3 regions of the Streptomyces sp. NPDC005866 genome follow, and region 1 is predicted to be linked to each of the others. Evidence: riboswitches for the same ligand, from Rfam matches in the RefSeq annotation. Region 1 holds a riboswitch; each other region holds the start of a gene.
The links. A riboswitch is a leader RNA that binds a small molecule or an ion and turns the genes downstream of it on or off. The one in region 1 is predicted to bind thiamine pyrophosphate.

Region 1 (3,271 bases):
TCGCGCCCACCTGGCGGAGCCGCACATGTCATGGCCCCGCGCCCCTAGAGGGGCGCTGCAGTGGCGTTCTTCAAGGGGCGGGCGGGATCGGACAGGGCCTCGGCGTCCATTCGGGTGTTCGCCTCGATCAGGCGGCGGCCCTGGGCCAGATCACGCGGGCGGCCCACGGCCAGGAGAGCTACCAGGCGGTCCTCGCGGAGCCAGCACACCGTCCACGCGGGGCCGGACGGGTCACCGCGCCAGACCAGGCGGTCGGCCACGGGATGGTGGCCGGCGTACTGCACGAAACGGCCGAACTGCTCCGACCAGAAATACGGCACCGGGTCGTAGACCGCGCCGGACTCGCCGAGGATGTTGGCGGCCACCGTACGCGGGCCCTGCAGGGCGTTGTCCCAGTGGTGGACCAGGAGGCGCTCGCCGTAGCGGCCGGACGGGAAGGAGGCGCAGTCGCCGACCGCGTAGACGTCCGGGACGCCGGTACACAGCCGGTCGTCGGCGACCACTTCCCGGTGCGCGCCCAGTTCGATGCCGGAGCCGGCCAGCCAGGCGGTGGCGGGGCGGGCGCCGATCCCGACCACGACGGCGCCCGCGGGCACCCGCGAGCCGTCGTCGAGCACCACCGCGCCGGGTTCGACATGCGCCACGCGCGCGTGCGTGCGCAGTTCGGCGCCGCTGTCGGCGTACCAGGCGGTCATCGGCGCGGCCACCTCGGCGGGGAGCGCTCCCGCGAGCGGACGGTCGGCGGCCTCCACGACGGTCACCGCGCAGCCGGCCTCCCGGGCCGCGGTGGCGAACTCGGCGCCGATCCAGCCCGCGCCGACCACCACGACGTCGTGCTGCCGCGCGAGCACGGGCCGCAGTCGCTCGGCGTCGTCCAGGGTGCGCAGCAGATGGACGCCGGGCACGCCCTCGGTGCCGGGCAGCGTGATCGGCTCGGCACCGGTGGCGAGCACCAGGACGTCGTACGGCACCGGTCCGGCCTCGGTGTCCAGCTCACGGTCGGCGGGGCGCACGCCGAGGGCCTCACGGCCGAGCGTCAGTTCGATACCGAGCGCCTCGAAGTCGACCTCGAAGGCGGAGCCCTCAGCCTTGCCGAGCAGCACCGCCTTGGACAGCGGCGGCCGGTCGTACGGCTGATGCGGCTCGGCGCCGATCAGTGTGACGGTGCCGGCGAACCCCTGCTCGCGCAGGGCCACGGCGGTCTGCACCCCGGCCATGCCCGCGCCCACGACGACCACGCGTCGCGCCTGTGACGTGCCCCGTCGCTGCGTCTGCTCGCTCACCTGATCACCATAGTCAGGAACGATAGACAACTGACAAGGAGTCAGTCAGGGGGCGTGCTGAGTGACCTGTTCCACAACGCTCGTCCCGGCGCCGGGCTGCGACTCCCACTCCCAGGTCTCCTCCAGCCGTACCCGTCCGTCCGGCAACTCGACCACCGTCGACACACAGTGTCCGGACGAGGTGGTCCCGTCCCGCCTCAGCTGGACGTAGCGGAAGTCGAGCCGGTCCCCCGTCCGGGTGCCGACCAGATGTCCGCGCACGACGTCGCCGCCCGCGTAGTCGGCCCAGATCTCGCCGTCCTGCTCGTGGTAGGCGAACCGGGTGCCGATACCCACCTGACCTGGGGCCTGGTCCGCGACGGGGGCGAGTGTCAGACCGTCGAGCGAACTGGCCACGGAAGGAGGCTCCCTTACTGCGGAAAGCGGCACGGACTAGGGTGGCCAACGTACAAGCACTCGCGGGAGTCCGGACGCACCGGGCTGAGAGGGAGGCTGGCGGCCTCCGACCGTACGAACCTGATCCGGGTCATGCCGGCGAAGGGAGGGGCTGGACGCCCATGTCCACACGTATGTCCGACGTCCTCGTCATCGGGGGCGGAATCATCGGCCTGGTCACGGCCTGGCGGTCCGCGCAGCGCGGGCTCGCCACCGCCGTGGTGGACCCCGAGCCCGGCGGCGGGGCCGCGCAGGTCGCGGCGGGGATGCTGGCCGCGGTCACCGAACTGCACTACGGCGAGCAGACCCTGCTGGGGCTCAATCTGGCCTCCGCCCGCCGCTATCCCGACTTCGCCGCCGAGCTCACCGAGCTGACCGGCCATGACCTCGGCTACCGGCGCTGCGGCACGCTCGCGGTCGCGCTGGACGCCGACGACCGCGCAAACCTGCGTGAGCTGCACGCCCTCCAGCAGCAGTCGGGGCTGGACTCCGAGTGGCTGTCCGGGCGGGAGTGCCGGCGCCTGGAGCCGATGCTCGCGCCGGGCGTGCGCGGCGGGCTGCGGGTCGACGGCGACCACCAGATCGACCCGCGCCGGCTGGCGGCCGCGCTGGTGGCGGCGTGCGAGCGGGCCGGGGTGGTCTTCCACCGCGACTGGGCCGAGCGCCTGGAGGTGGTACGGGAGGGGGCGGCCGGTGCCGTCACGCGCGCGGGAGACCTGCTGGGCGCGGACCGGGTCGTGCTCGCCGCCGGCAGTCTGAGCGGGCGGCTGGCGGGCGTGCCCGAGGACGTGCTGCCACCGGTGCGGCCCGTGAAGGGGCAGGTGCTCCGGCTGACCGTGCCCGCGCGGTACGCGCCGTTCCTCAGCCGGACCGTAAGGGCCGTCGTGCGCGGCGGCCATCTCTACCTGGTGCCCCGGGAGAACGGCGAGCTGGTCGTCGGGGCGACGAGCGAGGAGCTGGGCTGGGACACGACGGTCACGGCGGGGGGTGTCTACGAGCTGCTGCGCGACGCGCACGAGTTGGTGCCCGGCATCACCGAGCTGCCGCTGACCGAGACCCGGGCCGGGCTGCGCCCCGGATCCCCCGACAACGCGCCGCTGCTCGGGCCGACCCGCCTCGACGGGCTGCTGCTGGCCACCGGGCACCACCGCAACGGGGTGCTGCTCACGCCGGTCACGGGAGACGTGATGGCGGAGCTGCTGGTCGGCGGTGAGCTGCCGGAGGAGGCCCGTCCGTTCTCGCCGAAGCGTTTCGGCCCCGTCCCTGGCGTACTCGTGGAGCAGACCGCATGAACATCTCCGTCAACGGGGAGCGCCGGGAGATCGAGCCGGGCATCGCTCTCGACACGCTCGTGAAGTCCCTCACGGCCGCGCCGTCCGGGGTGGCCGCGGCGGTCAACGAGACCGTCGTACCGCGTACGGAGTGGCCGACGACCGGGCTCGCCGAGGGTGACCGCGTGGAAGTCCTGACCGCCGTGCAGGGAGGCTGAGCCATGGCCGACGATCCGTTTGTCCTCGGGGGTACGACGTTCTCGTCCCGGCTGATCATGGGGA
Region 2 (3,271 bases), on a different contig from region 1:
CCGCTCATGTCGATCGACGGGTACAGACCGTGGATCAGGCCGGTGTTGTCGTCGGTGTTGCCGGTGAGCGCGGCCCAGTTGATGAACTCCGAGCCGAGGACGCCGATCAGGCACAGCGAGACCAGCGTGCCGAGGACCGCCACCGATGTCCGCGCGGAGAGCCCGTGGCACATGTACAGGGCGATCAGCATGATGGCGCTCGCTCCGATCACCGCCACCAGCAGCGGGTTGGAGCCCTGCAGGATCGCCGGGAGGATGAACAGGGTCAGCACCAGGAAGCTGACGGCCAGCGCGACCAGCGCCATGACACCGCGCAGGCGGCCCACCACCACGACGGCGAGTGCGAAGATCCCGGCCAGCAGCGCCATCGGGAACTTCCGGTTCACATCGGTGACCGAGTACTGCAGGTCCCTGGGCGCCGAGGGCTCGTACGCGACCACGACCTTCTCGCCCTCGTGCAACTGGCGTGACTGGTCGGGCTGCACGATCTCGTTGAACGTACGGCCCTTGTCCTTGCCGGTGTCGACGCGGATCGTCGCCTTCTTGCAGGTGCCGTTCTCCTCCTGCTGGGCGGAGCTGCCCTCGGCGGTGGAGGTGTCACCGGTCGCGCTGTCCCCGGAGGCGTTGACCGACTTGCAGCTGACTGAGACGACCTTGGTGACCGTGGCCGCCTGTGTCTGGCGGTCGAAGCCGACGCCGGTGCGCTCGTGGGGCGGGGCACCGCCGGGCCACAGCACCACCAGGCCGGCCACGACCGCGGCGGTGAAGGGGATGAGGATCGCCGCGATGACCTTGCGCAGGTGCTTGGAGACGGGCGCGGCGGGTCCGTGGCTGTGGCTGTGCGAGTGACCGTGCCCGTCGCCTGCTCCGGAGCCGCCCTGGCCGGGCCCCTGACCGGGCGGGTGACCGTGGGCATGGCCGTCGTCATGGCTGAGGCCGTTTCCGTGGTCGTACTGACGGCCGCCCTGCCCGTGGTCGTGTCCGTCACCGGCACCGTGGCCCCCGTGGCCGGTTCCGCCGCCCTGTGTGGCGCCGTTGCCGCGCCTCGGCTCAGGGGGCGGATAAGGGTGCTGCTGTGTCGTGGTCACCGCCCGATCATCGCAAGAACGGCAGGGGCCCTCTGTTCACCGCGCCCGAATTGACGCTAGCGTGGAGGCACCTTTGCACACGCGGGAGCTCGGAGCACCGGGCTGAGAGGGCGCTGACCTCCGTATTCGCGATGTTTCACGTGGAACGAGTGATGTTTCACATGAAACGCCGCCCGACGGAATCCGCTGCGTCGACCGCCGAACCTGTTACCGGGTAATGCCGGCGTAGGGAGTAGGTCTCATGACCAACGAGGACGCACGCACGCCTGCCTTCGGCCAGGACGAACAGCCCGTTGCGGGCGAATCGCCCCAGGAGGCCGGGAAGTCCATCGGCTGGCACAAGGGGTATGTCGAGGGCTCGCGCCCCGACCTCCGGGTGCCGGTCCGTCAGGTGCATCTCACCAACGGGCAGTCGGTGTCGCTCTACGACACCTCCGGTCCGTACACCGATCCGCTCGTCGAGACCGATGTCCGCAGGGGCCTGCCGCCGCTGCGGGAGAACTGGATCATCGCCCGTGGTGACACCGCCGAGTACGCGGGCCGGCCCGTCCGTCCCGAGGACGACGGGATCAAGCACACGGCGCCGCGTGGCGGGCTGCGCAACCTGGACGCCGTCTTCCCGGGCCGCCCACGCCAGCCGCGCCGCAGCCGGGACGGCGAGACGGTCACTCAACTGGCGTATGCCCGCCGGGGTGAGGTCACCCCGGAGATGGAGTACGTGGCCATCCGCGAGAACGTCTCCCCCGAGGTCGTCCGTGAGGAGATCGCGGCGGGACGGGCCGTGCTGCCGGCCAACGTCAACCACCCGGAGATCGAGCCGATGATCATCGGCAAGCGGTTCCTGGTGAAGGTCAACGCCAACATCGGCAACTCCGCGGTGACCTCATCCATCGAGGAGGAGGTGGAGAAGATGACCTGGGCGACCCGCTGGGGCGCCGACACGGTCATGGATCTGTCCACCGGACGCAACATCCACACCACCCGCGAGTGGGTGCTGCGCAACTCCCCCGTCCCCATCGGCACAGTGCCGCTCTACCAGGCCCTGGAGAAGGTCGACGGCAGGGCAGAGGAGCTGACCTGGGAGATCTACAAGGACACGGTCCTCGAACAGGCCGAACAGGGCGTGGACTACATGACCGTCCACGCGGGCGTGCGCCTGCCGTATGTGCCGCTCACCGCCAACCGCAAGACCGGCATCGTCTCGCGCGGCGGCTCGATCATGGCGGCCTGGTGCCTCGCACACCACAAGGAATCGTTCCTGTACGAGAACTTCGAGGAACTCTGCGAGATCCTCGCCGCCTACGACGTCACGTACTCGCTGGGCGACGGCCTGCGCCCCGGCTCCATCGCGGACGCCAACGACGAGGCGCAGTTCGCGGAACTGCGCACGCTAGGGGAACTCAACCGGATCGCCAAGCGTTTCGACGTACAGACCATGATCGAAGGCCCGGGCCACGTCCCGATGCACAAGATCAAGGAGAACATCGACCTTCAGCAGGAGATCTGCGATGAAGCTCCGTTCTATACGCTCGGCCCGCTGACCACGGACGTCGCACCGGCGTACGACCACATCACCTCCGGTATCGGCGCCGCGATGATCGCCTGGTGGGGCACGGCAATGCTCTGCTACGTCACCCCCAAGGAGCACTTGGGCCTGCCCAACCGGGACGACGTGAAGACCGGCGTGATCACCTACAAGATCGCCGCCCACGCGGCCGACCTCGCCAAGGGCCACCCGGGCGCGCAGGAGTGGGACGACGCGCTGTCCGACGCCCGCTTCGAGTTCCGGTGGGAGGACCAGTTCAACCTCGCCCTGGACCCGGACACGGCCCGCGAGTTCCACGACGAGACGCTTCCGGCGGGGCCGGCGAAGACGGCCCACTTCTGCTCGATGTGCGGGCCGAAGTTCTGCTCGATGAAGATCAGCCAAAGCATCACAGAGCGGTTCGGTGGTGCTGCGGCCGAGGGGGCGTCACCCGAGGAGGTCGCGGAGGGGATGCTCCAGAAGTCGAAGGAGTTCGCGGCCTCGGGCAACCGGGTGTATCTGCCGCTGGCGGAATAGTCGTTGCCGCACGGAACGACCCGCGCGTAGTGGACTCGTGGGTTCGGTGCGCCGGGCGCCATCTGGTCGCTCTTTCCTGGCAGGCTCCGCGCCGGGGTGAAGGAAACCTCGGCGCGGCCGC
Region 3 (3,271 bases), on a different contig from region 1:
CTGCACCACCCCGAAGGAGGTGAAGGTGAACAGGAAGACCATCAGCGCGGCGGCGGCCACGGCGGGCGCCAGCGCGGGCAGGGTGACCTTCCGCCAGGCGCCCAGCGGGGAGGCACCCAGCATCCGCGCGGCCTCCTCCTGCCGCGGGTCCAGTTGGGACCACAGGCCGCCCACGGTCCGTACGACGACCGCGTAGTTGAAGAAGACATGGGCGAGCAGGATGGCCCAGACGGTGGTGTCCAGTCGTACGCCCCACAACGCGTCGAGCAGACCGCCGCGCCCGACGAGGGCTAGGAAGGCGGTCCCCACGACGACGGTCGGCAGCACGAACGGCACGGTGACAACGGCCCGAAGCACCTGCTTGCCCGGGAAGTCGAGGCGGGCGAAGGCATAGGCGGCGGGCAGCGCGACGAGGAGGGTGAGCGCGGTGGAGGCGAGCGCCTGCCAGGTGGTGAACCACAGCACGTGCCGGATGTCGGACTGGCCGGCGACGTCGGCGATCCGCCCGAACCGCCACACCCCGTCGACGTTCAGCCCGCGCGTGACGATCGCCGCGACCGGCCAGGCGAAGAAGACGGCGAAGAACGCGACGGGCACGAGCATCAGCCCGAGCCGCGCCGCCCTCCCGCGCCGGCCGGAGGCCGTCACTTCAGAACGAGTGACGTCCACGACTTGACCCACTGGTCACGGTTGGCGGCGATCTTGTCGGGCGCCATGGTCTCGGGGTTCTTGGCGGCGGGACCGTACTCGGTGAACTCGGCCGGCACGCCGGCCCCCTCCACCACCGGATAGACGAACATGTTCGACGGCATGTCCTCCTGGAACTCCTTGGAGACCAGGAAGTCGATGAGCGCCTTGCCGCCCTTGGTGTTCCCGGCGTTGCTCAGCAGCCCGGCGAACTCGATCTGCCGGAAGCAGGTGCCGGTCGCCACGCCGGTGGGCGCGGTGCTGGGCTTCGGGTCGGCGTAGATGACCTCGGCGGGCGGGGAGGAGGCGTACGACACGACGAGCGGCCGGTCGCCGCCCGCCTTCTTGCCGCCGGCCGAACCGGAGAACTCCTCGTTGTAGGCCTGCTCCCAGCCGTCGACGACCTTGACGCCGTTGTCCTTGAGCTTCTTCCAGTAGTCCTGCCAGCCGCTGTCCCCGTACCGGGCGGCGGAGCCGAGCAGGAAGCCGAGCCCCGGCGAGGAGGTGGACGCGTTCTCCGTGACGAGGAGGTTCTTGTACTGCGGCTTGACGAGGTCGGCGTAGGAAGTGGGGGGAGTCAGCTTGTGCTTGCCGAAGTAGGCCTTGTCGTAGTTGACGCAGATGTCGCCGTAGTCGATGGGCGTGACCCGGTGCTTGCCCGCGTCGAGTTGGTAGTCCTTGCCGACCTGGTCGAGGCCCTTGGCTTGGTACGGCTGGAAGAGACCGTTGTCGAGGGCGCGGGAGAGCAGGGTGTTGTCAACGCCGAAGAAGACGTCGCCCTGCGGGTTGTCCTTGGTCAGGATCGCCTTGTTGACGGCCTGCCCGGCGTCGCCGTCCTTGAGGACGTTCACCTTGTAGCCGGACTGCTTCTCGAAGTCCTGGAGCACGCTCTTGGAGACGGCCCATGAGTCGTGGCTGACCAGGGTGACGGTCTTGGAGGCCGCGGCGGAGCCGCCGTTCCCCGACCCGCACGCGGACAGCGTGACGAGGCCGAGCCCGACGGCCGCGGCCAAGAAGGTCTTGGTGTGCACTGGTGTTGTCCTCCTGGGATGGACCAGGAAGAGACGCGGCCCCGCCCGGTGGAACCACCCGGGCAGGGCGCAACAGCTTGAGTGATGACCGAACTTCCTACCCAGAATGACCTGGGCGAGGTTCAGAGGGTCTGCGGCCCGGTTGCCGCACTCTCAGCGCTGTGGCGCTCCCCTGTCGGAATATGAAGATGTCAGCGTATGCGGATGTGGGTGTATGACGATGTGGGTGTACGGCCCTCAGATTACCGCTCGGTGGCCGCGAGCTGACCACACGCCCCGTCGATCTCCTGCCCACGGGTGTCCCGAACGGTGACGGGCACACCGTGCGCGGCGATCGCCTCGACGAACGCCTTCTCGTCCTCGGGCCGCGAGGCGGTCCACTTCGAGCCCGGCGTCGGGTTCAGCGGGATGAGGTTGACGTGCACGGGCTTGCCCTTGAGCAGGCGGCCCAGCCGGTCACCGCGCCACGCCTGGTCGTTGATGTCCCGGATGAGGGCGTACTCGATGGACAGCCGGCGCCCGCTCTTCTCGACGTACTCGAACCCGGCGTCCAGCACCTCGCGCACCTTCCACCGGGTGTTGACCGGCACGAGGGTGTCACGCAGTTCGTCGTCGGGGGCGTGCAGGGAGATCGCGAGCCGGCACTTGAACCCTTCGTCGGCGAACCGGTGAATGGCGGGCACAAGCCCGACCGTCGACACGGTGATCCCGCGCTGCGAGAGTCCGAGCCCGTCCGGGGCGGGGTCGGTGAGGGCACGGATGGCGGTGACGACCCGCTTGTAGTTCGCGAGCGGCTCTCCCATCCCCATGAAGACGATGTTGGAGAGCCGGGCAGGACCGCCGGGCACGTCCCCGTCCCTGAGCGCCCGCATCCCGTCCACGATCTGGTGGACGATCTCCGCGGCGGACAGATTCCGGTCCAGGCCCGCCTGCCCGGTCGCGCAGAACGGGCAGTTCATCCCGCACCCCGCCTGTGAGCTGATGCACATGGTCACCCGGTCCGGGTAGCGCATCAGCACCGACTCGACGAGCGTGCCGTCGAACAGCCGCCACAGCGTCTTGCGGGTGGTGCCCTCGTCCGTCGACTGATGCCGTACGACGGTCATCAACTCGGGGAACAGCGCGTCCCGCAGCCGGTCCCGGGAGCCGGCCGGGATGTCCGTCCACTGCTCGGGGTCGTGCGCGTACCGCGCGAAATAGTGCTGCGAGAGCTGCTTGGCACGGAACGGCTTCTCACCGACCTCGGCCACGGCGTCCTTGCGCTCGGCGGGCGTGAGGTCAGCGAGATGCCGCGGCGGCTTCTTGGCTCCGCGCGGGGCGACGAAAGTGAGTTCTCCGGGTGCAGGCATAACCCTTCCAGTGTGGCAGATCAACTCCGGCGGCCCAGGCCAGAGCGGGGTGGGAGTGGTCACCCGTGGGCGGCCTCTGTCAGCTTTGGTCGGCATCGGACGGCCCAGGGACGGCCCGAGGGCGTGTGCTCTGCGATGGGATGATCTCTCCAGAGGGGTGCGAGTGGACAGGCTTGTACTGATGGAGTGGCTGGCCGAGCGCGG

Region 2: it holds a riboswitch for thiamine pyrophosphate, as region 1 does, so the genes downstream of both, thiC (phosphomethylpyrimidine synthase ThiC) here and thiO (glycine oxidase ThiO) in region 1, are expected to answer to the same signal.
Region 3: it holds a riboswitch for thiamine pyrophosphate, as region 1 does, so the genes downstream of both, ABZ396_RS36160 (thiamine ABC transporter substrate-binding protein) here and thiO (glycine oxidase ThiO) in region 1, are expected to answer to the same signal.

What each region holds. Positions count from the first base shown of each region.
Region 1 covers NZ_JBEXWP010000005.1:10,215-13,485, reverse strand. Annotated here, with positions in the region: gene ABZ396_RS09035 (FAD-dependent oxidoreductase) at 45-1,283, opposite strand; gene ABZ396_RS09030 (hypothetical protein) at 1,329-1,679, opposite strand; TPP riboswitch at 1,732-1,843, shown strand; gene thiO (glycine oxidase ThiO) at 1,841-3,010, shown strand; gene thiS (sulfur carrier protein ThiS) at 3,007-3,207, shown strand; gene ABZ396_RS09015 (thiazole synthase) at 3,211-3,271, shown strand, end outside.
Region 2 covers NZ_JBEXWP010000003.1:263,429-266,699, reverse strand. Annotated here, with positions in the region: gene ABZ396_RS06010 (YibE/F family protein) at 1-1,088, opposite strand, end outside; TPP riboswitch at 1,160-1,337, shown strand; gene thiC (phosphomethylpyrimidine synthase ThiC) at 1,330-3,150, shown strand.
Region 3 covers NZ_JBEXWP010000034.1:52,154-55,424, reverse strand. Annotated here, with positions in the region: gene ABZ396_RS36165 (iron ABC transporter permease) at 1-603, opposite strand, end outside; gene ABZ396_RS36160 (thiamine ABC transporter substrate-binding protein) at 645-1,718, opposite strand; TPP riboswitch at 1,795-1,902, opposite strand; gene rlmN (23S rRNA (adenine(2503)-C(2))-methyltransferase RlmN) at 1,961-3,067, opposite strand.